DNA from 4 places in the Bradyrhizobium sp. LA2.1 genome. Region 1 is predicted to be linked to each of the others. Evidence: predicted binding sites of a transcription regulator. Region 1 holds the regulator's gene; each other region holds the start of a gene.

Region 1 (7,479 bases):
GCACCAGTCCGGCCTGATCCTGCTCGGCCTGCTGCTGTTCGTGCTGACATTCTTCGTGCTCGCGGCTGCACGGTTGATGCTGATGCGTCTTGAAAAGAAGGCGGGGAAGTAACATGAACCCGATCTACGCACGCCGCCGCCGCATGGACATCGTCATCCGTGTGCTCTGCCTGGCTGCCGCTGCCTTCGGCGTCACATGGCTCGCGCTGATTCTGATGACGCTGCTCTACAACGGCATTGCCGGCCTGAACCTGGAGCTCTTCGTTGCGGACACGCCGCCTCCGGGCTCGACCGAGGGCGGCCTGCGCAACGCCATCGTGGGTTCGATCATCATGACCGTGCTCGGCGTCGGCATCGGCGCGCCGCTCGGTCTGTTCGCCGGCACCTATCTCGCCGAGTACGGCCGCAACGACCGCCTGACCTCGGTGATCCGCTTCATCAACGACATCCTGCTCTCGGCGCCCTCGATCATCATCGGCCTGTTCATCTATGGTGCGGTGGTGGTGCCGATGCGCGGCTTCTCGGCGATTGCCGGCTGCCTCGCGCTTGCGGTGATCGTCATCCCGGTGGTGCTGCGCACGACCGAGGACATGCTGCTGCTGGTGCCGAACGCACTGCGTGAGGCGGCCTCGGCGCTCGGCCTGCCGCGCTCGCTGGTGATCAAGCGCATCGCCTATCGCGCGGCGCGCTCGGGCCTCATCACCGGCGTGATGCTGGCCACCGCCCGCGTCGCCGGCGAGACCGCGCCGCTGCTCTTCACCGCGCTGTCGAACCAGTTCTTCAGCCTGGGTCTGAACAAGACGATGGCGAACTTGCCGGTCACCATCAACAATTTCGTGCAGAGCCCCTACGCCTACTGGAAGCAGCTCGCCTGGAGCGGCGCGCTGCTCATCACCCTGACCGTTCTTGCCCTGAATATTGGCGCGCGCATTCTGAGCGCCGAGAGGACCGCAAAATGAGTGATCTTTCCGTATCGATGAGCGCGGCCGGTGGTTTGCCCCAAGCGCCGGTGCTGCCCGAAGCTCCGGCCAAGGTGACGGTGCGCAACCTCAATTTCTATTACGGCGAGCACCACGCGCTGAAGAACATCAATCTGGCGCTCGGTACCAACCGCGTCACGGCGTTCATCGGCCCGTCGGGCTGCGGCAAGTCGACCCTGCTGCGCATCTTCAATCGGATGTACGACCTCTATCCGGGCCAGCGCGTCACCGGTCAGCTCATGCTCGACCAGACCAACGTCCTCGACCCCAAGCTGGACCTCAATCTGCTGCGCGCCCGCGTCGGCATGGTGTTCCAGAAGCCGACGCCGTTCCCGATGACGATCTACGAGAACATCGCCTTCGGCATCCGCCTTTACGAGAAGATCTCGAAGTCCGAGATGGACGACCGCGTCGAGAAGGCGCTGCGCGGCGGCGCGCTGTGGAACGAGGTCAAGGACAAGCTCAACGCCTCCGGCCTGTCGCTCTCCGGCGGCCAGCAGCAGCGCCTCTGCATCGCCCGCACGGTCGCGGTGCGGCCCGAGGTGATCTTGTTCGACGAGCCCTGCTCGGCGCTCGACCCGATCTCGACCGCCAAGGTCGAGGAGCTGATCCAGGAACTGTCCGAGAACTACACGATCGCGATCGTCACCCACAACATGCAGCAGGCGGCGCGCGTCTCCGACAAGACCGCCTTCATGTATCTCGGCGAGCTGATCGAGTTCGACGACACCAGCAAGATCTTCACGTCGCCGACCGACCGGCGCACGCAGGATTACATCACCGGCCGGTTCGGCTGAGGAGACGGAACATGGGTTCTGAACATACCGCAAAGGCCTTCGACACCGACCTCCAGGAGCTCACGCGCCTGGTCGCCGAGATGGGCGGCATCGCCGAGCGCATGATCGTCGATTCCGTCGACGCGCTGATCCGCCGCGACGTCGCGCTCGGCCAGCGCGTGGTCACCATCGACACCGAGCTCGACGCGCTCCAGAAGAAGATCGAGGAGCGCGCCGTTCTCACCATCGCGCGCCGCCAGCCGATGGCGGTGGATCTGCGCGAGATCGTCGGCGCCATGCGCGTCGCCACCGATCTCGAGCGGATCGGCGACCTCGCCAAGAACATGGGCAAGCGCGTCGCGGCGCTGGAGACGGATTTCCATCCGCTCAAGCTGTTCCGCGGCCTGGAGCACATGACCGATCTCGTGCAGCAGCAGGTCAAGTCGGTGCTGGACGCCTATGCCGCGCACGATCTGCCGGCGGCGATGGCGGTGTGGAAGGGCGACGAGGAAGTCGACGCCATCTGCACCTCGCTGTTCCGCGAGCTCCTCACCTACATGATGGAGGATCCGCGCAACATCTCGTTCTGCATCCACCTGATGTTCTGCGCCAAGAACATCGAGCGCATCGGTGACCACGCCACCAACATCGCCGAGACCGTGTTCTACATGATCGAGGGCCAGGCGATCACCGACAAGCGGCCGAAGGGCGACATGACGACTTTCGCCACGACGGTCCCGAACACTTAAGGAGCGACGAACACCATGGGCGCACGCATTATGGTGGTTGAGGACGAGGAAGCTCTCACCGAGCTTCTCCGCTACAACCTCGAAGGCGACGGCTATGACGTCGAGACGGTGATGCGCGGCGACGATGCCGACACCCGCCTCAAGGAGCATATCCCCGATTTGATCGTGCTCGACTGGATGCTGCCGGGCCTCTCCGGCATCGAGCTGTGCCGGCGGCTGCGCACCCGGCCCGAGACCAAGCAGCTCCCGATCATCATGCTCACCGCGCGCGGCGAGGAGAGCGAGCGGGTGCGGGGCCTTGCGACCGGCGCCGACGACTACATCGTCAAGCCGTTCTCGGTGCCGGAGCTGCTGGCACGCGTGAAGGGCCTGCTCAGGCGCGCCAGCCCGGAGCGGCTCGCCACCGTGCTCGCCTATGGCGACATCGAGCTCGACCGCGACAAGCGCCGCGTGGCGCGCTCGGGCCGGCCGATCGATCTCGGTCCGACCGAATATCGCCTGCTGGAGTTCTTCCTGGAGCATCCCGGCCGCGTGTTCTCGCGCGAGCAGCTGCTCGACAGCGTCTGGGGCCGTGACATCTACATCGACGAGCGCACCGTCGACGTCCATATCGGCCGCCTGCGCAAGCTGCTCAATCTCGGCCGCGAGCAGGACCCGATCCGCACCGTCCGCGGCGCGGGCTACGCACTGGACGATCGCTTTGCGAAGGCGGAGCAGGCGTAAGCTCGGTGAGCTGCGGCCATCTCTCGGTGTCGTCCCGGACAAGCGTAAGCGCGGGTCCAGGACGCCCACCGCGAGTGATTATTGTGCGAAAAGGTAACTCCGAGTCCCCGTAGCCACATCTTGCGGTGGTTAGGGGGTCCGGATCAGCGCGCGCTTGAGGCGCGCTTGTCCGGGACGACATCGGATTTGCTGAGCCGTCATCGTGTGACGGCTCCTTGTCTGAGCTCAGAACGACTTCAGCGCGGACCCGGCTTCGCCGGCGCGCGCCGGCGCTCGGCCGCGGGCTGATACGCCACGCGCGAGTGCTGGGCGCAGTAGGGCAGGCCGGAGAGCGCCTTGCCGCCGCAGAAGAAGAAATCCGGGCTCGAGGGATCGCCGACCGGCCAGTGGCAGGTCGCCTCGTTCAGCTCCAGCAGCGACAGCCGCTGGCTCATCGGCACGACGTTGTCGTAGGTGACCGGTTCGGCCTCGACCTCGACTTCGAAGGCCTGCGCCAGCGCGGTGTTGCCGCGTGCGATCGGGCGTGTCACCCGCATCATGTGCTGCGCCGGACGCGCCTTGCGCGGCCGCGGCGCTGCCGATGAAGGGCTCTTGGCGCGGCCCGACAGGCCGAGCCGGTGCACTTTGCCGATTACGGCATTGCGGGTCACATTGCCGAGTTCAGCGGCGATCTGGCTGGCCGAAAGTCCGGCCTCCCAGAGCTTTTTCAGCTGCTCGACGCGATCATCCGACCAGGTCAAAACGGTCATTGCACCCTTTCCTTCGCCGGCGCCTGCCATCCTGGCGGCCGCACGGCGAATGCCTAAGCTTCGAAAAACCCGTGCCGCCAGAATCCCTTAAGGCTCGCCGGGCGCACCAGATGCGCCCGAACGCTTACGCCGGTACATGAGGACTTAGAGGATCAGAACTGCTGCACGAGATGTCGTATCTGACAAGCCAAACGCTACAATATGGCGTGACTCACGCGCAAGAGTCCGCCGACTCGCTTCCACATGTTCCGTGGCGGAAATACGCAAAATCGCCACCGCAAGACTACGGATTTTGCGTTTCGCGAGGCTTTCCGGGCGGCATTGACACCGGTTTCACCAGGCATAAGATAGTCACACGTGCCGCCCTTAAAAGGCGGCACGTTTCGTTTTCCGGGCCGGTCAATGGTGCGTTGCGCAATGCACGCTCACACCGTCCGCAACATTCAAGTGATCGTCATGACTAACAGCGCAGCGCCGCATTTGCTCCCCGTTTTCGCCAGGTCCGACCTCGGTTTCGAGCGCGGTGAAGGCTGCTGGCTGATTGCGACCAATGGCGATCGCTATCTCGATTTCACCTCGGGCGTGGCGGTGAATGCGCTCGGCCATGCTCATCCTGCGTTGGTCAAGGCGTTGCAGGAGCAGGCCACCAAACTCTGGCATATGTCGAACCTGTTCCAGAGCCCGGACGGCGAGAAGCTCGCCGCGCGTCTGTGCAACGAAAGCTTCGCGGACTTCGTGTTCTTCTGCAATTCCGGCGCCGAAGCGCTGGAAGGTGTGATCAAGCTCGTCCGCCATCATCACTTCTCCAAGGGTCATCCGGAACGTTACCGCATCATCACCTTCGAAGGCGCCTTCCACGGCCGCACGCTGGCAACGCTCGCCGCGACCGGTTCGGCAAAATATCTCGAAGGGTTTGGCCCGCCGATGGACGGCTTCGACCAGGTCCCGCATGGCGATGTCGAAGCCGTCAAGAAGGCGATCGGTCCGCAGACCGCCGGCATCCTGATCGAGCCGATCCAGGGCGAGGGCGGCGTGCGTTCGGCAACGCCCGCCTTCCTGAGGGCGTTGCGCCAGCTCTGCGATGAGAAGGGCCTGCTGCTCGCGTTCGACGAGGTGCAGACCGGCATGGGCCGCACCGGCGATCTGTTCGCGCATCGCCGCACCGGCGTCACGCCTGACGTGATGTCGCTGGCCAAAGCGCTCGGTGGCGGCTTCCCGATCGGCGCGGTGCTGGCGACCGCGGACGCGGCTGCCGGCATGGGGCCCGGCTCGCACGGTTCGACCTTCGGCGGCAATCCGCTCGCGATCTCGGCTGCCAACGCTGTGCTCGACGTCATGCTCAAGCCCGGCTTCTTCGACCACGTGCAGAAGATGTCGCTGCTGCTCAAGCAGAAGCTCGCCTCCGTGATCGATCGTTATCCTGACATCGTCAGCGAAGTGCGCGGCGAAGGCCTTCTGATCGGCATCAAGGCCGTGGTGCCGTCAGGCGATCTCGGAGCGGCATTGCGCAACGAAAAACTGCTCACGGTCGGCGCCGGCGACAATGTCGTGCGCTTCCTGCCGCCTTTGATCGTCACCGAAGCCGAGATCGAGGACAGCGTCGGGCGGCTCGAGCGCGCCTGCGCCGCGATCTCGTCCAGTCAGACCAAGCGGGCGGCGAGCTGATGAGCAAGTCCCCGAAGCACTTTCTGGATATCAACGAGCTCCCGTTGTCGGAGCTCAAGAGCATGCTCGCGGCCTCCTCCGCCATGAAGGCGAAGCAGAAAGCGCACCAGCCGGTGAAGCCGCTGGAAGGCAAGACGCTGGCGATGATCTTCGAGCGTCCCTCCACGCGCACCCGCGTCTCGTTCGACGTCGCCATGCGCCAGCTCGGCGGCGAGCCCATCATGCTGACCGGCGCCGAGATGCAGCTCGGCCGCGGCGAGACCATCGCCGACACCGCGCGCGTGCTGTCGCGCTATGTCGACGCCATCATGATCCGTATCCTCAATCACGAGGCCCTGCTGGAGCTGGCGGAATATGCGACGGTGCCCGTCATCAACGGCCTGACACGGCGCTCGCACCCTTGCCAGGTGATGGCCGACCTCATGACCTACGAAGAGCATCGCGGCCCGATCGAGGGCAGGACGGTGGCCTGGACCGGCGACGACAACAACGTGCTGGCGTCCTGGGCGCATGCCGCCGAGCGCTTCAAGTTCAAGCTCAATGTCGCGACGCCGCCGGAGCTTGCGCCGAAAAAGGTAATGCGGGACTTCATCAAGGCCACCGGCGCGCCGATCGTGCTCGGCACCGATCCCGAGGCCGCCGTGAAGGGGGCCGACTGCGTCGTCACCGACACATGGGTGTCGATGGGCGACAAGGAAGGCGAGCACCGTCACAACGTGCTCAAGCCCTATCAGGTCAATTCGAAGCTGATGTCGCTGGCCAAGCCCGATGCGCTGTTCATGCACTGCCTGCCCGCCCATCGCGGCGAGGAAGTCACCGACGAAGTGATCGACGGCCCGCAATCGGTCGTGTTCGACGAGGCCGAAAACCGCCTGCATGCGCAGAAGGGCATTCTGGCCTGGTGCTTTGACGCGGTGAAGTAACGAGACGGTGGAGCGGGTGGCCGCGCCGGTGGCCGCATCCACTGCCGTCGTCCCGGACCAGCGCCGCACAGCGGCGCGCCGATCCGGGACCCGTAACCACAGAGATTTGTTTGGCGAGGACTCGGAGTGGTCGTCGCCGGGTACATCGTAATCCTGTGGTTATGGGTCCCGGGCTCGCGCTTTGCGCGCCCCCGGGGCGACCCTGAGTTTGTCGTGCTTTCGTGCGATCTATTCTGCATGCCGGGGAGCGCTCCGCGCCCTCTTCCATTTTCCTCCATCGACCCCAGATAAAGCGCCATGGTTTCCCAATCCCCTGACATGAATACCGGGCCTGAAGGCCCGGTTCGCGCACCATCAGCGGTTCCCATCGATGACGCCGTGCTGCCGTACGAGGTCGACGCACTCGACGTGCGCGGCCGCCTCGTGCGGCTCGGTCCCGCGCTCGACGAGATCCTGACCAAGCACGATTATCCCGCTGCCGTGGGCAAGCTGCTCGGCGAGGCCATCGTGCTGACGACGCTGCTCGGCTCGGCGCTGAAGTTCGAGGGCCGCTTCATCCTCCAGGCCCAGACCGACGGTCCGGTGTCGTTCCTGGTCGTCGACTACATGGCGCCGGATCGCCTCCGCGCCTATGCGCGCTACGATGCCGAGCGCCTCGGCGAGACAAAAGATTCCGGCACGCTCCTCGGTAACGGTCATCTCGCCATGACCATCGACCAGGGTCCCGACATGAGCCGCTACCAGGGTCTGGTCGCGCTCGACGGCGGCAGCCTGGAAGATGCCGCCCACGAATATTTCATGCGCTCCGAGCAGATCCCGACGCGCGTGCGTCTCGCGGTCGGTGAGGAGTGGCGCTCGAACGACGGCGGCAAGCATCGCTGGCGCGCCGGCGGCATGCTGATGCAGTTCCTGCC
Region 2 (7,479 bases), on a different contig from region 1:
CCATTTCTACATCGGCATCACTGATGATCTGCGAGCCCGGCTCGCAAAGCACAACGCCGGCGAAGTGCCACATACATCAAAGTATGGCCCATGGCGCATCAAGACCTACATCGCTTTCAGCGATGAGGCTAAGGCTGTTGCGTTCGAGAAATATCTGAAATCAGCTTCGGGCCGCGCATTTGCAAAGAAGCGGCTTTGAGGAGAGAAACTCGCGGCGAGGTACGAGAGGATTGAGCTCGCCGCCCCCCCTACTCCCCGATCACCGCATTCAACCGATCCCGCAGCGCCACGATCTCGTCTTTCATCGCGACCAGCTCCGACACCGAGCAGTCCGACGCCGCCAGGATCGATTGCGGCACGGCGCGCGCTTTTTCCTTCAAGGCATGGCCCTGCGGGGTCAGCGCGATCAGCACCTGACGTTCGTCCTCGCGCGAGCGCGTGCGCCTGACGAGGTGGGCGGCCTCGAGGCGCTTGAGCAGCGGCGTCAGCGTGCCCGAATCCAGGAACAGCTTTTCGCCGATGTCTTTGACCGGCACGTCGTCACGCTCCCACAGCACCAGCATCACCAGATATTGCGGATAGGTCAGGCCGAGCCGGTCGAGCAGCGGCTTGTAGACCCGGTTGAAGGCATGCGCGGCCGAATAGACCGCGAAGCAGATCTGGTTGTCGAGGCGCTGCGGGTCCAGCGCCGATAATTTCCGGGGCATCGAGAATCTCACGCGGTTTCCTCCATTCTGGGACCGGGCGGCCGTACATTCAATTGCGAACAATTAAATGTGAGGCATGCAAATTTCAATTGCGCGCAATCTAATTGTTTGCGATGTAGGTTCCACCCCAACCCGAAGACCTGAGGAGACGAAAATGTCGGTAAACGTCCTGTACAAGACCAGCGCAAAGGCCACCGGCGGCCGCGACGGCCATGCGGCGACCCTCGACGGCGCGCTCGACGTCAAGCTCACCACGCCGAAGGAACTCGGCGGTGGCGGCGGCGCCGGCAACAATCCCGAGCAGCTGTTTGCGGCCGGCTATGCTGCCTGCTTCATCGGCGCGATGAAGTTCGTGGCCTCGCAGGGCGGCCCGAAGGTTCCGGCTGACGCCTCGGTCACCTCCACCGTCGGCATCGGCCCGCGCGCGGCCGGCGGCTTCGGTCTCGACATCGATCTGGCCGTCTCGCTGCCGGGCCTCGCCCGCGCGGAAGCCGAGGCGCTGGTCGAGAAGGCCCACCAGGTGTGCCCCTACTCCAATGCCACGCGCGGCAATGTCGACGTTCGCCTGACGGTCGTCTGATCAAACGGCGGATTGGCTGGCCCGAGATCCCCCTCGGGCCGGCCGCTTTCCTTTGTTTTGCCACGCCGCGGGATTGCACGGCGGCACCGCATACGCCCCTACGCACCAAGCCATTGCTGGCGCAAAAAAACCTCGCTAGGCCTGTGATCAATGATCGACACAGGGGAAGCGAAGGCATGACTGAAGCCGTTTTGGGCGCAATGAGCGGACTGCGCGTCATCGATCTCACGCGCGTGCTCGGCGGTCCCTACTGCACCCAGATCCTCGCCGACCACGGCGCCGACGTGATCAAGGTCGAGCCGCCCGCCGGCGACGAGGTGCGCGACTGGGGCCCTCCTTTCCACGAGGAAGACGCGGCCTATTTCATCGGCATCAACCGCAACAAGCGCTCGATCGGCCTCGACCTCGCCTCCGAGGGCGGCCGAATCGTGCTGCTCAAGATGCTGGAGACAGCCGACGTCCTGATCGAGAATTTCAAGCCGGGCACGCTGGAGAAATGGGGCATCGGCAACGATGTGCTCAGCAAGAAATTCCCGCGCCTGGTGCATTGCCGGATCTGCGGCTTCGGCGCCGACGGACCGCGCGGCGGCAATCCCGGCTATGACGCCATCATCCAGGCGATGACCGGCATGATCGCGGCGACCGGCTCGCCCGAGAGCGGACCGATGCGGATCGGCGTGCCGCTGGTCGACATCACGACGGGCCTCTATGCGGCGATCGGCATCCTGATGGCGCTGTCGGAGCGGCAGCGCTCGGGCCAGGGCCAGTTCCTGGAGACGACGCTGTACGAGACCGGCCTTGCCATCATGCATCCGCACACCGCGAATTATTTCATGCACGGCAAGCCGCCGTCGCTCACCGGCAACGAGCATCCCAACCTCGTGCCTTACGCGATCTTCCCGACCAAGACCGACGACATCTTCATCGGCGTCGGCAATGACGGCACCTTCCGCAAGCTCGCCAAGGAAATCGGCAAGCCCGAGCTCGGCACCGATCCGCGCTTTGCCCGCAACAAGGACCGCATCGCCAATCGCGAGGCGCTGCGGGCCGAGCTCGCCGCCGTGTTCAGCCAGCACGAGGCCGAGCCGCTGTGCAATCGTCTGCTCGCCGCCGGCCTGCCCGCAGGTCCCGTGCAGAAGATCGACCAGGCCTTGACCAACCCGCACACGATCGCCCGCGGCGATGTCATCGAGAAGGACTGGTACAAGGGCGTGGCCTCGCCGATCCGGCTCGATCGCAGCAAGCCGAGCCTGCGCCGCCTGCCGCCGAAATTCAGCCAGCACTCCCAGGAGGTGCTGGGCGAGTTCGGCTACTCCAAATCGGAGATCGACGCGATGGTCGAAAAGGGCACCGTCTGCGGCCCCGAGCGCAAGCGCTAGACGCCCTCGCCGCCTCACCCGAGCAAATGCCGCACTGCGGCGCGGGCACGCATGTGCGCCGCGAACAGAGGAGGCTGCGCGCTCGGCATTCGCCTATTTGACGGCTTCCCTTTTGGCCGCGCTTGCTGCTTTCGTTTCTCCCGCTTACACAGTCATGTGAACGTCATATGGCGCTGCTAGCGCAAGCGCTTCTTTTTGACGGCCAAGGGAGGTTTACTTGATGGCTCTTCGACACTTTGGGGCGGCTGCCGCAGTTGCGATCACGATCGGCATGGGCGCATCGCCGGCCTTGGCCGTGACCGAAATCCAGTGGTGGCACGCGATGACCGGCGCCAACAACGACGTCATCGTCAAGCTCGCCACCGACTTCAACGCCTCGCAGACCGACTACAAGGTGATCCCGACCTACAAGGGCAACTATCCCGATACGATGAACGCCGGCATCGCGGCGTTCCGCGCCGGCAACGCCCCGCACATCATGCAGGTGTTCGAAGTCGGCACCGCGACCATGATGGCCGCGACCGGCGCCGTAAAACCCGTCTACAAGCTGATGGCCGAGGCCGGCGAGAAGTTCGACCCCAAGATCTATCTGCCCGCCATCACCGGCTACTACTCGACCTCGAAGGGCGAGATGCTGTCCTTCCCGTTCAACTCGTCGTCGACCGTCATGTGGGTCAACCTCGACGAGCTCAAGAAGGCGAATGTCGAGATCCCCAAGACCTGGCCGGAAACGTTCGAGGCCGCCAAGAAGCTGAAGGCTGCGGGTCATGACACCTGCGGCTTCTCGGGTTCCTGGGTCACCTGGGTCAATCTCGAGCAGCTCTCCGCCTGGCACAACGTGCCGCTCGCCAGCAAGGCCAACGGCCTCGACGGCTTCGACACCGTGCTCGAGTTCAACGGCCCGCTCCAGGTCAAGCATCTCGAAACCCTGGTCGAGCTGCAGAAGACCAAGACCTACGACTATGCCGGCCGCACCAACACCGGCGAAGGCCGCTTCACCTCCGGCGAATGCCCGATTTACCTGACCTCGTCGGCGTTCTTCGGCAACGTCAAGGCGCAGGCCAAGTTCAACTTCACCGCCGTGCCGATGCCATACTATCCGGACGTCAAGGGCGCGCCGCAGAACTCGATCATCGGCGGCGCTTCGCTCTGGGTCATGGGCGGCAAGTCGGCCGACGAATACAAGGGTGTCGCGAAGTTCCTGACCTTCCTCTCGGACACCGATCGCCAAGTCTACATCCACAAGGCCTCGGGCTATCTGCCGATCACCAAGGCGGCCTACGCCAAGGCGAAGGAAGAAGGCTTCTACAAGGATCAGCCCTATCTCGAGACCCCGCTGATCGAGCTGACCAACAAGGAGCCAACCGACAATTCGCGCGGTCTGCGCCTCGGCAACATGGTTCAGCTGCGTGACGTCTGGTCGGAAGAGATCGAGCAGGCGCTGGCCGGCAAGAAGACCGCCAAGCAGGCGCTGGATGCTGCCGTCGAGCGCGGCAACACGATGCTGCGCCAGTTCGAAAAGACTGCCGTCAAGTGAGGCGATGAGCGGCAGGCCGCAAGCCGGCCTGCCGCTCACCTGACATCATGCAAAAGCAAGCCATTTTCCAAGCAAAACTATTGCCCTACGCGCTGGTTGCGCCGCAGCTCGCGATCGTCCTGATTTTTTTCTACTGGCCGGCCGCGCAGGCGGTGATCCAATCCTTCCTGCTCCAGGACGCCTTCGGTCTGTCGACAAGCTTCGTCTGGTTCGAGAATTATCAGGACCTGTTCAAGGACCCGGCCTATTTCGAGGCGGTTGTCCGTACGTTCGTCTTTTCGTTCGCCATCGCCGTCTCGTCGCTGTCCTTCGCGCTCTTGCTCGCCGTGATGGCGGACAAGCCGCTGCGCGGCTCAATGCTCTACCGCACGCTGCTGATCTGGCCCTATGCGGTGGCGCCGCCCGTCGTCGGCGTGCTCTGGATCTTCATGCTGCATCCCTCGCTCGGCGTGCTGTCGCGCTATCTGCGCAACCTGGGCGTCGACTGGAATCCGCTGCTCGACGGCAACCAGGCGGCTGGGCTGATCATCCTCGCCGCGGCGTGGAAGCAGATCTCCTATAATTTCCTGTTCTTCCTCGCCGGCCTGCAAGCCATCCCCCGAAGCGTGTTCGAGGCCGCCGCGATCGACGGCGCCCGTCCGATGCGGCGGTTCTGGACCGTGACCTTCCCGCTGCTGTCGCCCACGATCTTCTTCCTGCTGGTCGTCAACATCGTCTACGCCTTCTTCGACACCTTCGGCATCATCGACACCATGACCCGCGGCGGTCCCGGCACATCGACGGTCACGCTGGTCTACAAGGTCTATTCCGACGGCCTGCTCGGCGGCAATCTCGGCAGCTCGGCAGCGCAATCGGTGATCCTGATGGTCATGGTGATCGTGCTGACGGGAATCCAGTTCCGCTTCGTCGAACGCAAGGTGACCTACTGATGGTCGAAGAAGAGGGCTTTCGGCGCTACGTCGCCCACGCGATTCTCTGGATCGGGATCGCGATCGTCGCATTCCCGGTCTACATCGCGATCGTCGCCTCGACCCAGGACAACGCCCTGATCGCGAACGGGCAGATGTCGCTGCTGCCGGGCGGACACTTCTTCGAGGTCTACTACAAGACCATCTTCGTCGGCACGAGCGGCTCGACCCGCGAGCCCGTCGGCAACATGATGCTGAACTCGCTGGTGATGGCGCTGGCAATCGCGATCGGCAAGATCGCGATCTCGATCATCTCGGCCTATGCGATCGTGTATTTCCGCTTTCCGTTCCGGATGGCGATCTTCTGGATCATCTTCATCACGTTGATGCTGCCGGTCGAGGTGCGCATCTATCCGACCTACAAGATCGTCGCCGATCTGCACATGCTCGACAGCTATGCCGGCCTCGCGCTGCCGCTGATCGCGTCGGCCACCGCGACGCTGCTGTTCCGCCAGTTCTTCATGACCGTGCCGGACGAGCTGCTGGAGGCCTCGCGCATCGACGGCGCCGGCCCCTTGCGCTTCTTCTGGGATACGCTGCTGCCGCTGTCGCGCACCAACATGGCGGCGCTGTTCGTGATCCTCTTCATCCTCGGCTGGAATCAATATCTCTGGCCGCTGCTGATCACCACGCGCGACGACATGCAGACCATCCAGGTCGGCATCCGCAAGATGATCACCACCACCGATGCGCTGACCGAATGGCCGATCGTGATGGCGACCGCCGTGCTGGCCATGCTGCCGCCGGTGTTCGTCGTCGTCGCCATGCAGAAATTGTTCGTGCGCGGCCTGGTCGAGACGGAAAAGTAGAAGCGAGTTTTCATGGCTAACGTCACCCTGCGCAACGTCCGCAAGACCTATCCCGGCGGCTTCGAGGCCATCAAGGGCGTCAACGTCGATGTCGGCGACGGCCAGTTCTGCGTGCTGGTCGGTCCCTCCGGCTGCGGCAAGTCCACGCTGCTGCGCATGGTCGCAGGGCTCGAGACCGTCACCGGCGGCGAGATCGACATCGGCGGCCGCGTCGTCAACCAGATCGAGCCCGCCGATCGCGACATCGCGATGGTGTTCCAGAACTACGCGCTCTATCCGCATATGAGCGTCTTCAACAACATGGCCTACGGCCTGCGCAACCGCGGCATGAAGGAGGCCGAGGTCAAGACCCGCGTCGAGGAAGCCGCACGCGTGCTCGAGCTCGCGCCGATGCTGGAGCGCAAGCCGCGCCAGCTCTCCGGCGGCCAGCGCCAGCGCGTCGCGATGGGCCGCGCCATCGTGCGCCAGCCGAAAGTCTTTCTGTTCGACGAGCCGCTGTCGAACCTCGACGCAAAGCTGCGCATTGCAATGCGGGTCGAGATCCGCAAGTTGCAGCGCCGGCTCAACACGACGTCGATCTACGTCACCCACGACCAGCTCGAGGCGATGACGCTCGCCGATATTCTCGTGGTGATGAATGGCGGCCAGGTCGAGCAGGTCGGCAATCCGCTCGCGATCTACGAGAAGCCGGCGACGACCTTCGTCGCCTCCTTCATCGGGGCACCGCCGATGAACCTGATGTCGACGCGCGCCGATGAGATCAAATCGCAGCTCGACGGCAGCGCGACCGAGGCCGGCATCCTCGGCATCCGCCCTGAAGACTTCGTGATCACCGACCAGACCCCGGCCGGCGGTGTCGCATTGCCGCTGACGGTGGAAGCGATCGAGCGCGTCGGCGCGGAAACCTTCGTCTACGGCACGCGGGCCCAGGACGACCAGCGCGTCGCCGCCACCCCCGGCGAGTTGCCGCCCGGCGAGGTCATCGTCCGCATTCCCGGAACCGAGGCCCCCGCCATCGGTGAGAGGATCCGCGTCGCGGCGGTACGGCCGAAACTGCACCTTTTCAGCGGTGACGGACGGACCCGGATCGAAGCCTGACCGGTTCCGAGGGCCGCCCGATCAAAAACCAGAAAAACAACCCCATGCACAGTAGCCGGGGTTTGTTTTCATTGGAGAAATCGCTCCGCCAATTCGTCATGCCCGGGCTTGTCCGAGCATTTAAGTTCCCGGTGCCGAATCGGGCGCATCTGCGCGGCCGCAGGCGGGGTCAGGCGCGAAATCGGCCAATCCACAGGCCCCCGCTACGTCCTTGAACCGACACGGGGTTATGACCATATTGCTGACCAAGGGGCGCCGCTTCCGGGCCCTGAAATGCCAAAGTCGCTTCGAGAGGACTTTGTAAACTATGTCTCGTGTTCCCACGCTTTCCAGTCCGTTCCTTCTGGGCTTCGACGAGATCGAGCGCGTGCTTGATCGCGTCGTCAAAGGCGCCGACGGCT
Region 3 (7,479 bases), 160 kb from region 1:
TGGGCTGCTGGAGCTCGCCAAGGAGCGGGATGCGCTGGCGTTGCGGTGGGGGAAGTAGCGCCGTACCCGCTCGGTTGTCGCCAGGTCTCTCGGCAGTCCCCGCCTTCGCGGGGGCGACGCCGAGTGTGAGGTGCGCGCTGGCCTGATCCCGCCGGCCTCCGTCTGGCTGAGGGCGTCGAATTGGCGCGGTTCGGGCGGTTTTCCGCACGCCGGCGATGACATATTGTACGCTCCTTGCACGCTCGCCAACCAGGTCCGCGGAGCTTCTCAAGACGTCACTGAGCAGCTCTTCATTATGCCGCTATTCCGAGCCAGGTTGGAGCGAGCCGACGAAACAGGGAGGCAGTGCCATGACGATGAGGCCGGATCCCACCTTTCACGCATCGCCCAAGCTGGCGATGGAAGCACCTGCAGAGAACTTTGCCTACACGCTGCTGCTCAGTCCGGATTTCTCAAAGCCGGATGCTCTCGCGGTCATCGACGTCAAGCCGGGATCGCCGACCTACAGCCAAATCGTCCACAGGGTGACGATGCCCAACAAGGGCGATGAGTTTCATCACTTCGGCTGGAACGCCTGCTCCTCCGCCTTGTCGCCGCTCGCCGGACATGCCTTCATCGAGCGGCGCTATCTCATCATCCCCGGGATACGCTCGTCGCGGATCTACATCATCGATACCAAGCCCGATCCGACCAAAGCCAAAATCCATAAGATCATCGAGCCCGAGGAAATCTTCAAGAAGACCGGCTACTCGCGGCCGCATACCATCCATTGCGGGCCGGACGGCGTCTATGTGAGCACGCTGGGCGGCGGCGGCAAGGACGGCACCAACGGGCCTCCAGGCGTCTTCATCATGGATTGCGAGACGTTCGAGGTCCTTGGGCGGTGGGAGATCGACCGCGGTCCGCAGACGCTGCACTATGATTTCTGGTGGAACCTGCCGCGCGACTACATGGTGACGAGCGAATGGGCGTTGCCGCCGCAGTTCGAGAACGGGATCGTCGCGGAAGATCTGCTGGCGAACAAATATGGCCATCGTCTCCACTTCTGGGATCTCCGCGCCCGTCGCAACGTGCAGACCATCGACCTCGGCGCCAATCATCAGATGGCGCTGGAGGTGCGGCCCGCGCACGATCCGGTTCGCGAATACGGCTTCGTTGGCGTTGTGGTCGACACCACCAACCTCGAAGCATCGATCTGGACCTGGTGGCGCGAAGGCGGAAAATTCCACGCGGAGAAGACGGCGACGATTCCGCCCGAACCCGCGCCAAAGGAAAAGCTCCCGCCGCTGCTGCAGGGATTTGGCGCCGTGCCGCCGCTGGTGACCGACATCGACCTGTCGATGGATGACCGGTTTCTCTATGTCTCGTGCTGGGGCACCGGTGAAATGCGCCAGTACGACGTGAGTGATCCGCGAAAGCCGAAGCTTGCGGGCTCGGTTCACATCGGCGGCATCGCGCGCCGCACCCCCCATCCGAACGGCAAGGCATTTGCGGCCGGTCCGCAGATGGTCGAGATCAGCCGCGACGGCAAGCGCGTGTACTGGACCAATTCGCTGTATTCCACCTGGGATGACCAGTTCTATCCCGATGGGGTTCCGGGTGTGGAAGTCATGGCCAATGTCGGTCGCGACGGCGGCCTCGAGCTCGCCAAGGACTATTTCGTGAGCTTCCCCGACGGATATCGTGCGCACCAGATCAGGCTGGAGGGCGGCGATTGTTCGACGGACTCCTTTTGCTACCCGTCGGCCTAGGCTGGCAGCACGGGAGTTGGCCGCTCGGCTGGCTGTGGCTCGCTCTTGTTGCGAGCGGTCTTTATCACGGGGTCAATCCGGGAATGGGATGGCCGCTCGCCGTGTCGGCCGGGCTCATGGACAAGAGCCCGCGCGCGCTGTTCCGCGCGTTGTGGGCTCTGGCGGCCGGACATCTCCTGGCAACACTTCTCGTGCTGCTGCCATTCGCGTTCCTGCTCGTGCTGGCCGAGTGGCAGCGTTCGATCCAGCTCGGCGCGAGTCTTCTCGTCATCGGCTTCGGCGTCTATCGGCTGATCGAGCGGCGCCATCCGCGCACGCTGGCACGAATTCCGCCAACGCAATTGGCGCTCTGGTCATTCGCCGTTGCCATTGCCCACGGCGCGGCTTTGATGCTCGTGCCGATCTATCTCGGGCTCTGCCAAGCCTTCGAGCTCGATGCCGGCCATGAGGCGGCGGGCGCGCTGATGAAGACAAGTCTCGGGATGGCGGTGCTGGTGTCCCTGGTGCACGTTGTCGCCATGGTCAGTGCCGGCGGATGTCTGGCGTGGCTGGTCTACCGTTATCTGGGATTGAGGTTCGTCGCGCGAAGCTGGTTCAATCTGGATGCAATCTGGGCGACCAGCCTCATTCTGGTTGGCGCCGTGGCGCTCGCCTTCAATCTCGCGAGCTGGCGCTGAGGTCTACTTCGCCAACGCCCACTCGCCGACAAAGCGGAAGCGCGCCCTGGCATCATCCTGCTTGAACAGCGCGATCCGGTCGATCGCCAGCGTCTCGAGACCAAGCGCCGCAAACCTCGCGCGCAGCATCTGCAGGATCGGCCCGCGCCGTTCCGCATCCAGCCGTCCCGTCAGCGTCATGTGGAAGCGGAATTCCTCCATCACGTACGGGTAACCCCAGCGGTCGAGATAGTCGCGCTGCCGCTCGGTGAGTTTGTCGGGCTTGCGCCGCGTGCGGTCTTCCGCCGTCATGGGCGCTCGGAAGTCGTCGAATTCACGGACGCAATCGGCGGCAAGTTGCTGGAGCGCGCCCACTGGCTCGGTCGGAATCACCGCAATGAAGCCGCTGATGGAGTCGACGACCGGACGGATTGACGGCATCGGCCGCGCCTTGCCGGCAAAGGCCGCGCAGGCTGCGACGAGCTCGGCTTCAGTCCTGTCGGGCGCCAGCGCCATCGGCGCCTTCAGCGTGCCGTGGAAACCGTATTTGCGGGGATCGGCCGTGACGTCGCGCCAGTCCGGCGCAACACGCGATGCGTCGGCAGGGAACGGCATCTCGTCGCCGGTGTAGACATCGTAGCCGAGCAGCTCGGCGCCGAAGCGGGTGAGGGCGCTGTCGGCGCCGGCGGCAAAATAGATCGCGTGGCGGGGAAAATCTGTCATCGTCCGAGCATAACCGGTTCAGGCCGCAACGACAGCCTCGCGCGGCGTCGCCGCAGCAGCGAGCAGTCGCGTCGCATCGGTGAGATGCACGAGCTTTCCGCCTGATACCACCGCGATCAGCCGCGGCCGCAGCGGCACGCTGTCGTCGACCAGCAGCATGTCGGCGCGGCGTCCTTCCGCGAGCACGCCGCGATCGGCAAGGCCGGTCGCGCGGGCCGGTCCCGCGGACACCAGGTTCCACGCCTCGGTCAGCGGCAGCACGCCGTCGGCGACGAGGCGGAACGCGGCAAGCAGCTGCGCGGGATAATAATAGTCCGACGCCAGCACCGAGCAGAGCCCCTTCGCGATCATGTCGGATGCTCGGGTCCAGCCGGTATGGCTGCCACCGCGCACGACATTCGGCGCACCGTAGACGATGGCATCGCCGGCGGACGCGGCCGCTCGCGCGGTCTCCTCGTTGATCGGAAACTCCGCGATGTCAGCGCCCAGCTCGCGAAACTCCTGCCGCATCGCCGGCGTCGCATCGTCATGCGAGAGCATCCGCACCTCGGCTGCGCGAGCAGTTGCGGCAAGCCGCGACACGGAAGCCGGCACTTCACTGGCCCGCGAAAGCACACGCTCGACCAGCCGGTCGAATTCCTCGCCCGAGAGGCCGGTGCGCTCGACCATGCGGTTGCGCTTGCGCGGCTTGGCCATGTCGGCAACGGTGCCGTCCATGTGGTCGTTGAAGGCGAACAGGTCGACGCGGCCCTCGGCGAGCCACTGGCCGATCTCGGCCTCTGCATCGAGATTGTAGGTCTCGTGCCGCAGGTGGAAACGGGTATCGGCGGCGAATTGCGGGCGCTGCCGCTCGATCGCCTCCATCAGGGCGCGCGCATTGCCGGCGCTGCGCAGGCCCGGCTCCCACGAACAGGTCGTGGCGTGAAACACCGTGGTGATGCCGTTGCTGATCGCCTGGCGGTCACTGTCGGCGAGCGCGACGTCGATCGGGAAGTCGACGCCGGCGCGCGGCATCATCTGCCGCTCGAAGGCATCGCCATGCAGATCGACGATGCCGGGCAGCACCAGCAGGTTGCGCGCATCGATCGCCAGCCGCGCACGGCCGCGAGAGGCATCGACCTGCGCAATGTCCGCGCCGGACACCAGAATGGAAGTTTCGACGAGCTCGGAGCCGATCAGGGCCCGGCCGCCCTCAAGGAAGATGTCTGTCAAGCGACCGCGCTTCGTTTGCTGGCAGGGGAACGGGTGAGGGAGCTTGCCCGTGCTTCATATGCCGAGAGGAAATCTTCAATCCCGAGCTTGCGGAAATCGGGCAGTGCTTCACGCAATTTGTCGTGATCCCAGTCCCACCAGGCGAGTCGGGCCAGCCGTCCGGCGACGTCTTCCGAGAACCGCCGCCGCACGATGCGCGCCGGATTGCCGGCGACGATGGTGTAGGCCGGCACGTCCTTGGTGACGATGGCGCCCGCCGCGATCACCGCGCCGGTGCCGATGTTGCGGCCCAGCAGCACGATCGCGCCATGGCCGATCCAGACGTCGTGGCCGATATGAACGTGATGCTGGCGCCGCCAGTCGAAGAACTCGGTGTCGTCGCTCTCGCCTTCGAAGTAGGCGCTGGAACGATAGGTGAAATGCGCCTGCGTGGCGCGATGCATCGGATGATTGCCGGGATTGATGCGCGTCATCGCCGCGATCGAGCAGAATTTTCCGATGGTGGTGTAGGTGATCTGGGCGTCGTTCACGACATAGGAGTAATCGCCCATCGTGACTTCAGTGAGGATCGTGCGCGCACCGACTTCGGTATAGGTGCCGAGCCTGGTCTCATGCAGCTTCGCCGAAGGGTCGATGGTCGGTTGAACCGAGAGCGTCTTGCCGGCCATGCTACATCCGATAGGTCGAGGGCGGGCGTACCTCTTCGAGCGGCCTGATGACAATGTCATGACGATGCGATGACAGGGGAAGAGGTGTGTAGGATCGCCGCACCGCAGCGCCGGTGTCACACAAGTGTCAAGCGCCAGCGTTAGCGGTGGCAGCCAGCTACTCTGGAGCCCTCTATGCTGGTGGTTGAAGGTCTGACGTGCCGCTTCGGCGCAAAAGCCGCGGTGGACGACGCTTCGTTTCAAATCTCCCCCGGCGGCTTCGTCGGTGTCATCGGGCGCTCCGGCGCCGGCAAGTCGACCATGCTGCGCATGATCAATCGCCTGGCGACGCCGACGCAGGGCCGCATCCTGTTCGACGGCCTCGACGTCACCGCGCTGCGCGGCAAGGAGCTGCGGCAGTGGCGGGCGCGCTCGGCGATGATTTTCCAGCAGTTCAACCTGGTCGGCCGGCTCGACGTGCTGACCAACGTGCTGATGGGGCGTCTTGCCACGATGCCGGCCTGGCGCTCGCTGACGCAGACCTGGCCCGAGCAGGACAAGGCGCTGGCGATGTCGGCGCTCGAACAGTTCGATATCGCCTCGCTCGCCGCCCAGCGTGCCGACCAGCTCTCCGGCGGCCAGCAGCAGCGTGTTGCGATCGCCCGAGCGCTGGTGCAGCAGCCCGACATCATCCTCGCCGACGAGCCGATCGCCTCGCTCGACCCGCGCAATACCAAGATCGTGATGGATGCGCTGTTGCGCATCAACAAGCATTTCGGCATCACCGTACTCTGCAATCTGCATTCGCTCGATCTCGCGCGCAGCTATTGCGACCGCCTGATCGGCATGGCGCAGGGGCGCGTGGTGTTCGACGGCGCGCCGGCCGAGTTGACCGACCACGTCGCGCGCGAGCTCTACGATCTCGAAGCCACCGACGTCATGGGCGGAATGCCTGTGCCGGCGCCTGAGGGTGTGCCGGCGCTCGGAACGGCCGCGGCCGCCTGAGCTGCGCCTGTAGTTGCCAATTTTTGCGTCAACCGACCCCAACCGATGAAGAGGGTATCATGATCACTCGCAGACTGGTTCTTGCCGGCGCCGCCGCGCTCGCGTTCACGACCTCGGCCTCCGCCGACGATTGGAAAGCCAAATATCCCGAACTGACCTTCGCGGTCATTCCGGCGGAAAACGCCTCGGGCGTGACCGAGCGCTGGGCGCCGTTCATGAACTATCTCTCCAAGGAATTGGGCGTGAAGGTCACGCTGCGCATCGCCAACGACTACGCCGCCGTCATCGAGGGCCAGCGCGCCGGCAACATCCATATCGCCAGCTACGGCTCGGCGTCGTTCGCCCGCGCCCGCCTGACCGGCGTCAAGACCGATGCCTTCGCCAACGACATCAACGCCGACGGTTCGACCGGCTACTACTCGGTGTTCTTCGTCAAGGCGAGCAGCCCCTACAAGAGCGTCGATCAGCTCAAGGGCAAGAACCTCGGCCTCGTCGATCCGAACTCGACCTCCGGCAACAACGTGCCGCGCTTCGAGCTCGACAAGATGGGCATCACGGATGCCGACACCTATTTCAGCAAGGTCGTCTTCACCGGCAGCCACGAGAACGCGATCCTGGCGCTGGCGCAGGGCACGGTCGACGTTGCGGCCAACCAGTGGACCAGCGATGACGATTCCACGCTGGCGCAGATGCTGACCAAGGGCATGCTGAAGAATGCCGACGGCTCGCCGATGAAGAAGGACGATTTCCGCATCATCCACAAGTCGGCACCGATCATCAACGGCCCCTACGCCTATAACTCCGACCTGCCGGAAGATGCCAAGGCGGCGATCGCCAAGGCGTTCTTCGACGCGCCGGCCAAGGACAAGGCGGCCTTCGATCGCCTCCAGGACGGCCAGAAGAAGGGTTTTCATCCCGCCACCACCAAGGACTGGGATGGCACGATCGAGCTGATCAAGTTCGTCGATGCACTGCGTAAGAAGAAGGCGTCCTGAGTTTCGGGACGATAGCACTGGAGCCGGGTCGATGGACCCGGCTCTTTCTCTTTGATCGACTACCTTCCCTGGCCAGATGACCGTCGCGGTTTCGATCCTCCCCGAGCAGCAGCTCGCCGTGCTCAACGCGGCCTATCGCCAGGCGGTCGCGCGCAAGCGGCTCCGACTCCTGTTGGGGGGCGCGATCTTTGCCGCAGCGCTGTTTCTTGCCGCGATCGGCGCGGAAGTGAACCTGCGCACCTTCTTTGCCCATTTCGGCAATTTCATCAGCTATTTCGACCGCATCCTCACGCTCGACAGCGGCCAGCGGGTCTGGACCGATGCCGGCGAGTGGCTGTGGGGCTGGCGCAAATGGCTGAAGATGCTGGGCGAGACGCTGCTGATCTCCTATGTCGGCACGCTGATCGGCGCGACCTTCGCCTTCGCCTTGAATTTCTTCGCGGCCGAGAACACCTCGCCGTCGCCCTGGCTGCGCTTCGTGGTGCGCCGC
Region 4 (7,479 bases), on a different contig from region 1:
ACAGCAGCTGATTGAGCTCTTCCGCGGCGCAGATCAGCCCGTCCTTGTTGCGCTCGGATTCCGACAGCTTCTCGTGCAAGAGGCCCTCGCGCACGCCGAAGGTCGAGAACACGATGGACTTGGGTTTCGCCACGCGGATGATGTGCTCGAGCACCAGCGCCGCATAGGTGAGGAGCGGGCGCCTGGCATCCGCGACGATCTCGATGTCGGCCAGCATGTCGGCGGCCGCAAGCCGGCGGAGACGACGCGAAAAGTCGAGCGCTTCAGCTGCGGAAATGGAGTAGCCGTGCATCACCTGGAGCGGATAGCCGCTCTGGATGATGTGGATGCGCGCCAGCGCGCGCCAGGTGCCGCCGACGGCGTAGAAGGTGCGGCCGCGGCCGGCGGTGAGCTGCGGCACCTCGTCGAGCTCCTCGCGCACGATACGGTCGGCGCGCTTGAGCGATTTGTGCGCGAGGTCCTGGAGAGCGAGGCCGCCGAGCGGCAGCGTCACGCCGCTGCGCACGCTGTTTTTGCGCACGTCGATCAGCTCGAGCGAGCCGCCGCCGAGATCGCCGACGATGCCGTCGGGATGATGGATACCGGAGATCACGCCGAGTGCCGACAGCCGCGCCTCGCGCGGGCCCGACAGGATCTCGATCTTCACGGCGCAGATGCGCTCAGCTTTCGCGATGAAGTCGGGGCCGTTGGAGGCATCGCGGCAGGCTGCGGTCGCAATCGCAAACACGCGACCGACCTGCATGACGCGGCACAGGGCCCGGAACCGCTTCAGCGAGGTCAGCGCCTTGTCGACGGCATCGGGCGCAAGCAGGCCCGTGCTCTGCACCTCGCGCCCGAGGCCGCACAGCGTCTTCTCGTTGAAGATCGGAATGAGGCTCCGCGTCAGTCCCTCGTAGACGACGAGACGGACCGAGTTGGAACCGATATCGATGACCGCGACGCTCGAGCCGCGCTTACGCGGCCGCTTCACGTCCTCGATCCCGGATCAAGATTGATGACGTTCATTACGGCGCGTGAGACGGCGCGGCGAGGATTCCTTGAGCGACTTTCCACGGCCAGATAGACTCGGATTTGTCATGAAGTAGTTGTGGACGTTGAAAGGCTCCTCGCCCTTCGCGGTCTTCATACGCGTCGAGGACCCGTCGGGCAACAATTGCCAGCTCTGCTCATTGTCCTTCAGATTCGCGACCATGATCTGTTCGAGAACCTGCTGATGCACCGTGGGATTTTGCAGCGGACACAGCACCTCGACGCGGCGGTCGAGGTTGCGCGGCATCATGTCGGCCGAGGAGATATACACAGCCGCTTTCGCGCTCGGCAGGCCCTGGCCCATGCCGAAGCAGTAGATTCGTCCGTGTTCCAGGAAGCGCCCGATGATCGACTTGACGCGGATGTTCTCCGACAGGCCTGGAATGCCGGGCCTGAGGCAGCAGATTCCGCGCACGACGAGCTCGACCTGGACGCCGGCTTGCGAGGCCTCGTAGAGCGCGTCGATGATGTCGGGGTCGACCAGCGCATTCATCTTCATCCAGACCGCGCCGGGGCGGCCATGCCGCGCATGTGCGGTCTCGCCCTGGATGTGCTCGATGATGCGCTTGCGCAACGTCAGCGGCGACACCGCCATCTTTTCCAGATCGCTCGGCGCGGCATAACCGGTGATGAAGTTGAACACGCGCGCCGCGTCGCGGCCGATGGTCGGATCGGAGGTGAAGTAGGAGAGGTCGGTGTAGATACGTGCGGTGACGGGGTGATAATTGCCGGTGCCGGTGTGGACATAAGTGGTGAGGCCGCCGCCCTCGCGGCGCACCACCATCGAGAGCTTCGCGTGCGTCTTCAGTTCGAGGAAGCCGTAGACGACCTGCACGCCGGCACGTTCGAGGTCGCGCGCCCAGCGGATGTTGGCTTCCTCGTCGAAGCGCGCCTTCAATTCGATCAGCGCGGTGACGGACTTGCCGGCTTCGGCGGCTTCCGCCAGCGTGCGCACGATCGGGGAGTTGTTGGAGGTGCGGTAGAGCGTCTGCTTGATCGCGACGACATCGGGATCGCGGGCGGCCTGCTGCAGGAACTGCACGACCACGTCGAAGGATTCGTAGGGATGATGGACGACGAGGTCCTTCTGCCGGATCGCGGCAAAGATGTCGCCGCCATGCTCGCGCACGCGCTCGGGATGGCGCGGCACGTAAGGGGTGAATTCGAGATCGGGCCGGTCGAGGCGGGTGAGCTGCGAGAGCTCGTTCATGGCGAGCACGCCGTCGACCAGGAAGACCTCGTCGTCGGCGGCCGACAGCGCATGCTGCACGAAGCTGCGCAGTTCCTCCGGCATCTTGCCGTCGATCTCGAGCCGGATCACCGACCCGCGGCGGCGGCGCTTCAGAGCGGTCTCGAACAGGCGGACGAGGTCTTCGGCCTCTTCCTCGATTTCGAGCTCGGAGTCGCGGATGATGCGGAAGGCGCCCTGGCCGTGGAGATTGTAGCCGGGGAACAGGCGGTTGATGAACAGCCCGGTCGCCTGCTCGAGCGAGATCAGCCGAACGACCTTGCCCTCGGCCGGCAACCGGATGAAGCGGTCGATCTTGCCGGGCATGCGGATCAGAGCGTTCATCTGCTTGCCATCGGCGGCGCGCGTGAGCTGGAGCGCGATGGTGAAGCCGAGGCTCGGAATGAACGGGAAGGGGTGGGCCGGGTCGATCGCGAGCGGGGTCAGCAGCGGGAACACGTTGTTGAGGAAGTAGTCCTCGATCCAGGTCCGTTCCGCCTTGGTGACGTCCTTGCCGTCGACCAGTGCGATGCCCACGTCGGCCAGCGTGCTGCGCAGGTCGCGCCAGATCGCCTGCTGGTCGGAGGCGAGCTGTGAAACGGTGCGGTTGATCAGCGCGAGCTGCTCGGACGGCGTCAGGCCATCGGGAGCGCGCTCGGCAATGCCTTCGCGCACCTGGGCCTTGATGCCGGCGACGCGAACCATGAAGAATTCGTCGAGGTTATTCGCTGAAATCGACAGGAATCGCACCCGCTCCAGCATGGGGTGGCTGGGATTGACCGCTTCCTCGAGGACTCGGCGGTTGAAATGCAGCCAGGAGAGCTCGCGATTGATGAAGCGCTCGGGACTTGAGGCAATCGCCGGCAGGCCCTCGGTCTCCTGGGATTTTTCTTTAATTTCAACAGCTTGCGCAGAGTCCATCAGAAGTCGATCCATCCAGTTCGCCCCAATTTGCGACTTATGCGCAAAACCGGCGGGAGCATGTGTTAGTCCGATGACGTTTCGATGACATTGATGTTCCGCCGCTGCGCCGCGTCAAGCGGCCTTGGAGCCAGGGCGGAAGGGTCAGGCGTCCCGAAGCAGCTCGGCGGCCAGCGCCCGCGTGACGGGGCGACCGAGGCGCAGGGCCTCGCTGTCGAGCAGCTGCACGGCCTCCCGCGCGGCCGCCGAGGACCGCTCCAGACGGGTGGCGAGGTAGCTGACCACGCTCTCATCCACGGTGAGCTGGCGGTCGGCGCAGAACTTGACGATCAGGCCGCGGAAGAGCTGGTCGTCGGGCGGCAGCAGCGAGATCACAGGCACCGCGCGCAGCCGCGAGCGCAGGTCGCGCAGCTCGATCTCGAGCGACGCCGGTACCTCGCGGCCGGTGAAGAGCAGGTAGGCCCCATCCTCGCGGGCGAGGTTCATCAGATGAAACAGGGCCCGCTCGTCGAACTGTTTTGCCTTGAGATCCTCGACCACCAGCGCGCCGGTGGCGAGCGCGCCCGGGACGTTTTCGGCGGTCAGCCCATTGGCTGTGGTCGAGCGGGCGCCCGAAGCCTCGGCCCAGATCGCGGCGAGATGGCTCTTGCCGCTTCCTTCCGGGCCGGCCAGCCACATGATCCGGTTCGGCCATTCAGGCCAGGCATCGATGAGGGCAAGACCGGCTTCGTTGGCGGGGCCTTCGAGAAAATTGTCCCGGCTGAGGCTTTCCGCGTGCGGAAGCGAGAATGCCAATTGTCGGGGATGAACGCGGCCTGCCACGCTTGCTGTGCTCCGTGCCGGCGCGCCGGCTTCGTTTGAAGAGATACGACGTCATCGAGCGGGAGTTGGCCTTTTGCGGGGCCGCATCCCGGCTCATTTGGCCTCGATCGTGCTACTTGGCCTCGATCGTGCTCATGTGCCGCAGCCACTCGACGAGATAGAGCGACACTGAGGAGAGCGTGAAGACCGTGACGAGGCCCATCAGGATCATATCATAGGGCGCCGGCTTGAAGCCGAAGGCGAGGGAGGCCAGCACCAGCGCCGCATAGGCCACCTGGGCGGCGGTGTTGAGCTTCGACACCTTCGACGGCTTCATCTCGACCGGCTTGTCGAACAGCCAGGACACCATCACGGCGGCGACGATCATGATGTCGCGCGACACCACCAGGATCACGATCCAGCGCGGGATGTCGCCCCAGATCCCCAGTGCCAGATAGATCGAGACCAGCAGCGCCTTGTCCGCGAGCGGATCGAGCAGGGCGCCGAGCTCGCTGGTCATGTTGAAGCGCTTGGCGAGGAAGCCGTCGACCGCATCGCTCACGCCGGCAATGAGGAAGACGGCGAACGCAACCTCCATTTGGCTCGACACGATGGCCCAGACGATGATTGGGACCAGCATGATGCGGCCCAGGGTAATGATATTCGGAATACTCACGCGGCGCTTCCTGGCACCCGGCCTGACCTCGAATCCGGCCCGTTTGAAGGCTGAACCGGTTGATATCTACATAGTATAGGGCGGGGCGCCACGCTTGCCATTGCGCGTCCCCGGAATTCGACGTAACCAGCCGCAAACCCACTGGAAATCGGGCATGACCGACCGCAAAAACGGCCTCACTTACGCCGATTCAGGCGTCGATATCGACGCGGGCAACCGCCTGGTCGATCTGATCAAGCCGATGGTGCGCGCCACCGCGCGGCCCGGCGCCGACGCCGAGATAGGCGGATTCGGCGGCCTGTTCGACCTCAAGGCGGCCGGTTTCAAGGACCCCGTCCTGGTTGCCGCGACCGACGGCGTCGGCACCAAGGTCAAGATCGCGATCGAGACCGGCCTGCATGGCGGGATCGGCATCGACCTCGTTGCCATGAGCGTCAACGACCTCGTGGTGCAGGGCGCCGAGCCGTTGTTCTTCCTCGACTATTTCGCCTGCGGCAAGCTCGACCCGGAGGCGACCGCCTCGATCGTCGCCGGTGTCGCCGAAGGCTGCCGCGAATCCGGCTGCGCCCTGATCGGGGGCGAGACCGCCGAGATGCCCGGCCTCTACAAGGACGGCGACTACGACCTCGGCGGCTTTGCCGTCGGCGCCGCCGAGCGCGGTACCTTGTTGCCGCGCAAGGACATCGCCGCGGGGGATGCCGTGATCGGCCTTGCCTCGTCCGGCGTGCACTCCAACGGCTTCTCGCTGGTGCGCAAGATCGTCGAGCAGTCCGGCCTCAGCTTCGAGGCGCCGGCCCCGTTCGCGCCGGTCATGACGCTCGGCGGCGCGCTGCTGACGCCGACACGGCTCTACGTCAAATCCTGCCTGCGCGCGATCCGCGAGACCGGCGCGGTGAAGGGGCTCGCCCACATCACCGGCGGCGGTTTCACCGACAACATTCCGCGCGTCCTGCCGAAAGATCTCGGCGTCGGTATCGATCTGGCACGCCTGCCGGTGCTGCCGGTGTTCAAATGGCTGGCCGCCCAAGCCGGTATCGCCGAGCTCGAGATGCTGCGCACCTTCAACTGCGGCATCGGCATGATCGCGATCGTCGAGCCCGACAAGGTCGATCAGGTCGTCCAGGTCTTCAGCGATGCCGGTGAGACGGTGGCGCAGCTCGGTACCGTGATTCCGGCCGAGGGCGAGCATCGCATCGTCTATAACGGCCACCTCGATCTGGCACAGTGATGACTGGCACAGTGATGACTGGCGCTGTGATGAAGCGGCGCGTCGCCATCCTGATCTCCGGCCGCGGCTCCAACATGTCCGCGCTGATCAGGGCCGTTGCTGCACCGGATTTTCCGGCGGAAATCTCGCTCGTCATCTCAAACAAGGCCGACGCTCTGGGGCTCGAACGCGCCAAGGCGAGCGGCGTGAACACGCTGGTGATCGAGAGCAAGCCGTTCGGCAAGGACCGGGCCGGCTTCGAAAAGCTGCTGCAGGCCGCGCTCGATGAGCACGGAATCGAGCTGATCTGTCTCGGTGGCTTCATGCGCCTGTTCACGGCCGAGTTCACCAGGGCCTGGTACGGGCGGATGCTCAACATCCATCCCTCGCTGCTGCCGTCGTTCCCAGGTTTGGACCCGCATGGTCAAGCTTTGCGCGCCGGCGTCAAACTGTCAGGCGCGACAGTGCACTTCGTGATCCCCGAGACCGATGCCGGCCCGATCGTGATGCAGGGTGCGGTCCCCGTCAGCGACCACGACACGGGCGCTACGCTGTCGGAGCGCATTCTCGAGGTGGAGCATCGCATCTATCCCGAAGCGCTGCGGCTGCTTGCAACCGGCAAGGTCCGGATCGAGGGCGATGTGTGCAAGACGGCGGGTAGCGGGCCCTCGGAGAATTTCCTGGTGTCGCCGGTGGTGCGCTGAAGCACCGTCGCGCCGTGTTTCGTCTTCGCAAACAAAATCCCCCGGCAGAGCCGGGGGCATCGTCATGATCTCTCGCGCTAAGCTTTGAGAGAAATCAGGAGACCTTGAGGTTCTCCGCGGATGCTTTGCCGCGATTCTCCACGAGGTCGTATTCAACCACCTGGTTCTCATTAAGGGTCGAGAGTCCGGCACGCTCGACGGCCGAGATATGGACGAACACGTCCTTATCGCTGCCGTTCGGCTTGATGAACCCATAGCCCTTGGTCGGGTTGAACCATTTGACGGTGCCCTTTTGCGGCATCGCTCATCTCCTCCACTAGATACAAAAAAGACGCGGCCGCAGTTTCGCGTGCCACGCCACAAACGGGCTTCCGGAAGTCTGTTCGAGTCTCAATGTCGCGAAACGCACAGCCGAGCGGCCAATTCCGATTGTGTCCAATATTGCAACATGAAATTCGCGCGTTAGCAAGCGGCGCACGGCTTTCAAGATCGCGGCGGCTGTCGCCCTCTGCAATTTGCGACCTGTGGCAAGGGAACCACAATCGAGGCAATAGCCCCGCTCCAGCGCGCCAACCGGTTGACCCTGCGTGGCAGTTCGGCACAAATCGCCGCAAGCGCGCGCCGTTCGTGTTGCATTTTTGCGCTCCGCCACTTTGCTTCGGGATTAGTCGTCATGCGCTGCGCCTTGCAGCTCTCCGGGACACGGCAGACGGTTGGGCTGGGCCGTGTCCGCCGGATCGCGGCTGCGCTCGTCATGGCGCTTGGACTCGTCGTGATGATGTCTGCGACATCAGCCTTCGCGCAGAGTCCGACGCCCACGCCGACCCCGACCCCGACACCCACGGCGTCACCGACCCCCATGCCGACCGCGACCAATTACGACCAGTCGGCCGGCAACAGTGCGCTCAATCTT

Evidence for each region. The regulator PhoB, encoded in region 1, activates phosphate uptake and scavenging genes when phosphate is short. The targets are predictions, from matches to a motif close to TGTCATNNANCTGTCAT.
Region 2: the regulator PhoB is predicted to act here: its motif matches at 2,817-2,833, upstream of ugpB (sn-glycerol-3-phosphate ABC transporter substrate-binding protein UgpB).
Region 3: the regulator PhoB is predicted to act here: its motif matches at 5,069-5,085, upstream of phnC (phosphonate ABC transporter ATP-binding protein).
Region 4: the regulator PhoB is predicted to act here: its motif matches at 3,252-3,268, upstream of ABIB95_RS04870 (RNA degradosome polyphosphate kinase).

What each region holds. Positions count from the first base shown of each region.
Region 1 covers NZ_JBEPQI010000006.1:263,084-270,562, forward strand. Annotated here, with positions in the region: gene pstC (phosphate ABC transporter permease subunit PstC) at 1-112, shown strand, start outside; gene pstA (phosphate ABC transporter permease PstA) at 114-959, shown strand; gene pstB (phosphate ABC transporter ATP-binding protein PstB) at 956-1,777, shown strand; gene phoU (phosphate signaling complex protein PhoU) at 1,789-2,505, shown strand; gene phoB (phosphate regulon transcriptional regulator PhoB) at 2,521-3,228, shown strand; gene ABIB95_RS13890 (GcrA family cell cycle regulator) at 3,465-3,977, opposite strand; gene ABIB95_RS13895 (aspartate aminotransferase family protein) at 4,434-5,642, shown strand; gene argF (ornithine carbamoyltransferase) at 5,642-6,565, shown strand; gene ABIB95_RS13905 (Hsp33 family molecular chaperone) at 6,863-7,479, shown strand, end outside.
Region 2 covers NZ_JBEPQI010000015.1:155,816-163,294, forward strand. Annotated here, with positions in the region: gene ABIB95_RS27635 (GIY-YIG nuclease family protein) at 1-199, shown strand, start outside; gene ABIB95_RS27640 (MarR family winged helix-turn-helix transcriptional regulator) at 249-707, opposite strand; gene ABIB95_RS27645 (organic hydroperoxide resistance protein) at 862-1,287, shown strand; gene ABIB95_RS27650 (CaiB/BaiF CoA transferase family protein) at 1,464-2,666, shown strand; gene ugpB (sn-glycerol-3-phosphate ABC transporter substrate-binding protein UgpB) at 2,887-4,203, shown strand; gene ugpA (sn-glycerol-3-phosphate ABC transporter permease UgpA) at 4,251-5,132, shown strand; gene ugpE (sn-glycerol-3-phosphate ABC transporter permease UgpE) at 5,132-5,980, shown strand; gene ABIB95_RS27670 (sn-glycerol-3-phosphate import ATP-binding protein UgpC) at 5,993-7,078, shown strand; gene ABIB95_RS27675 (Hsp20 family protein) at 7,386-7,479, shown strand, end outside.
Region 3 covers NZ_JBEPQI010000006.1:423,819-431,297, forward strand. Annotated here, with positions in the region: gene ABIB95_RS14625 (dihydrodipicolinate synthase family protein) at 1-58, shown strand, start outside; gene ABIB95_RS14630 (selenium-binding protein SBP56-related protein) at 351-1,751, shown strand; gene ABIB95_RS14635 (hypothetical protein) at 1,835-2,428, shown strand; gene ABIB95_RS14640 (DUF1045 domain-containing protein) at 2,432-3,130, opposite strand; gene ABIB95_RS14645 (alpha-D-ribose 1-methylphosphonate 5-triphosphate diphosphatase) at 3,149-4,342, opposite strand; gene ABIB95_RS14650 (LbetaH domain-containing protein) at 4,339-5,010, opposite strand; gene phnC (phosphonate ABC transporter ATP-binding protein) at 5,185-5,994, shown strand; gene phnD (phosphonate ABC transporter substrate-binding protein) at 6,054-6,989, shown strand; gene phnE (phosphonate ABC transporter, permease protein PhnE) at 7,066-7,479, shown strand, end outside.
Region 4 covers NZ_JBEPQI010000002.1:404,260-411,738, forward strand. Annotated here, with positions in the region: gene ppx (exopolyphosphatase) at 1-970, opposite strand, end outside; gene ABIB95_RS04870 (RNA degradosome polyphosphate kinase) at 986-3,178, opposite strand; gene ABIB95_RS04875 (P-loop NTPase family protein) at 3,323-4,000, opposite strand; gene ABIB95_RS04880 (CDP-alcohol phosphatidyltransferase family protein) at 4,113-4,655, opposite strand; gene purM (phosphoribosylformylglycinamidine cyclo-ligase) at 4,810-5,883, shown strand; gene purN (phosphoribosylglycinamide formyltransferase) at 5,913-6,566, shown strand; gene ABIB95_RS04895 (cold-shock protein) at 6,661-6,867, opposite strand; gene ABIB95_RS04900 (autotransporter outer membrane beta-barrel domain-containing protein) at 7,240-7,479, shown strand, end outside.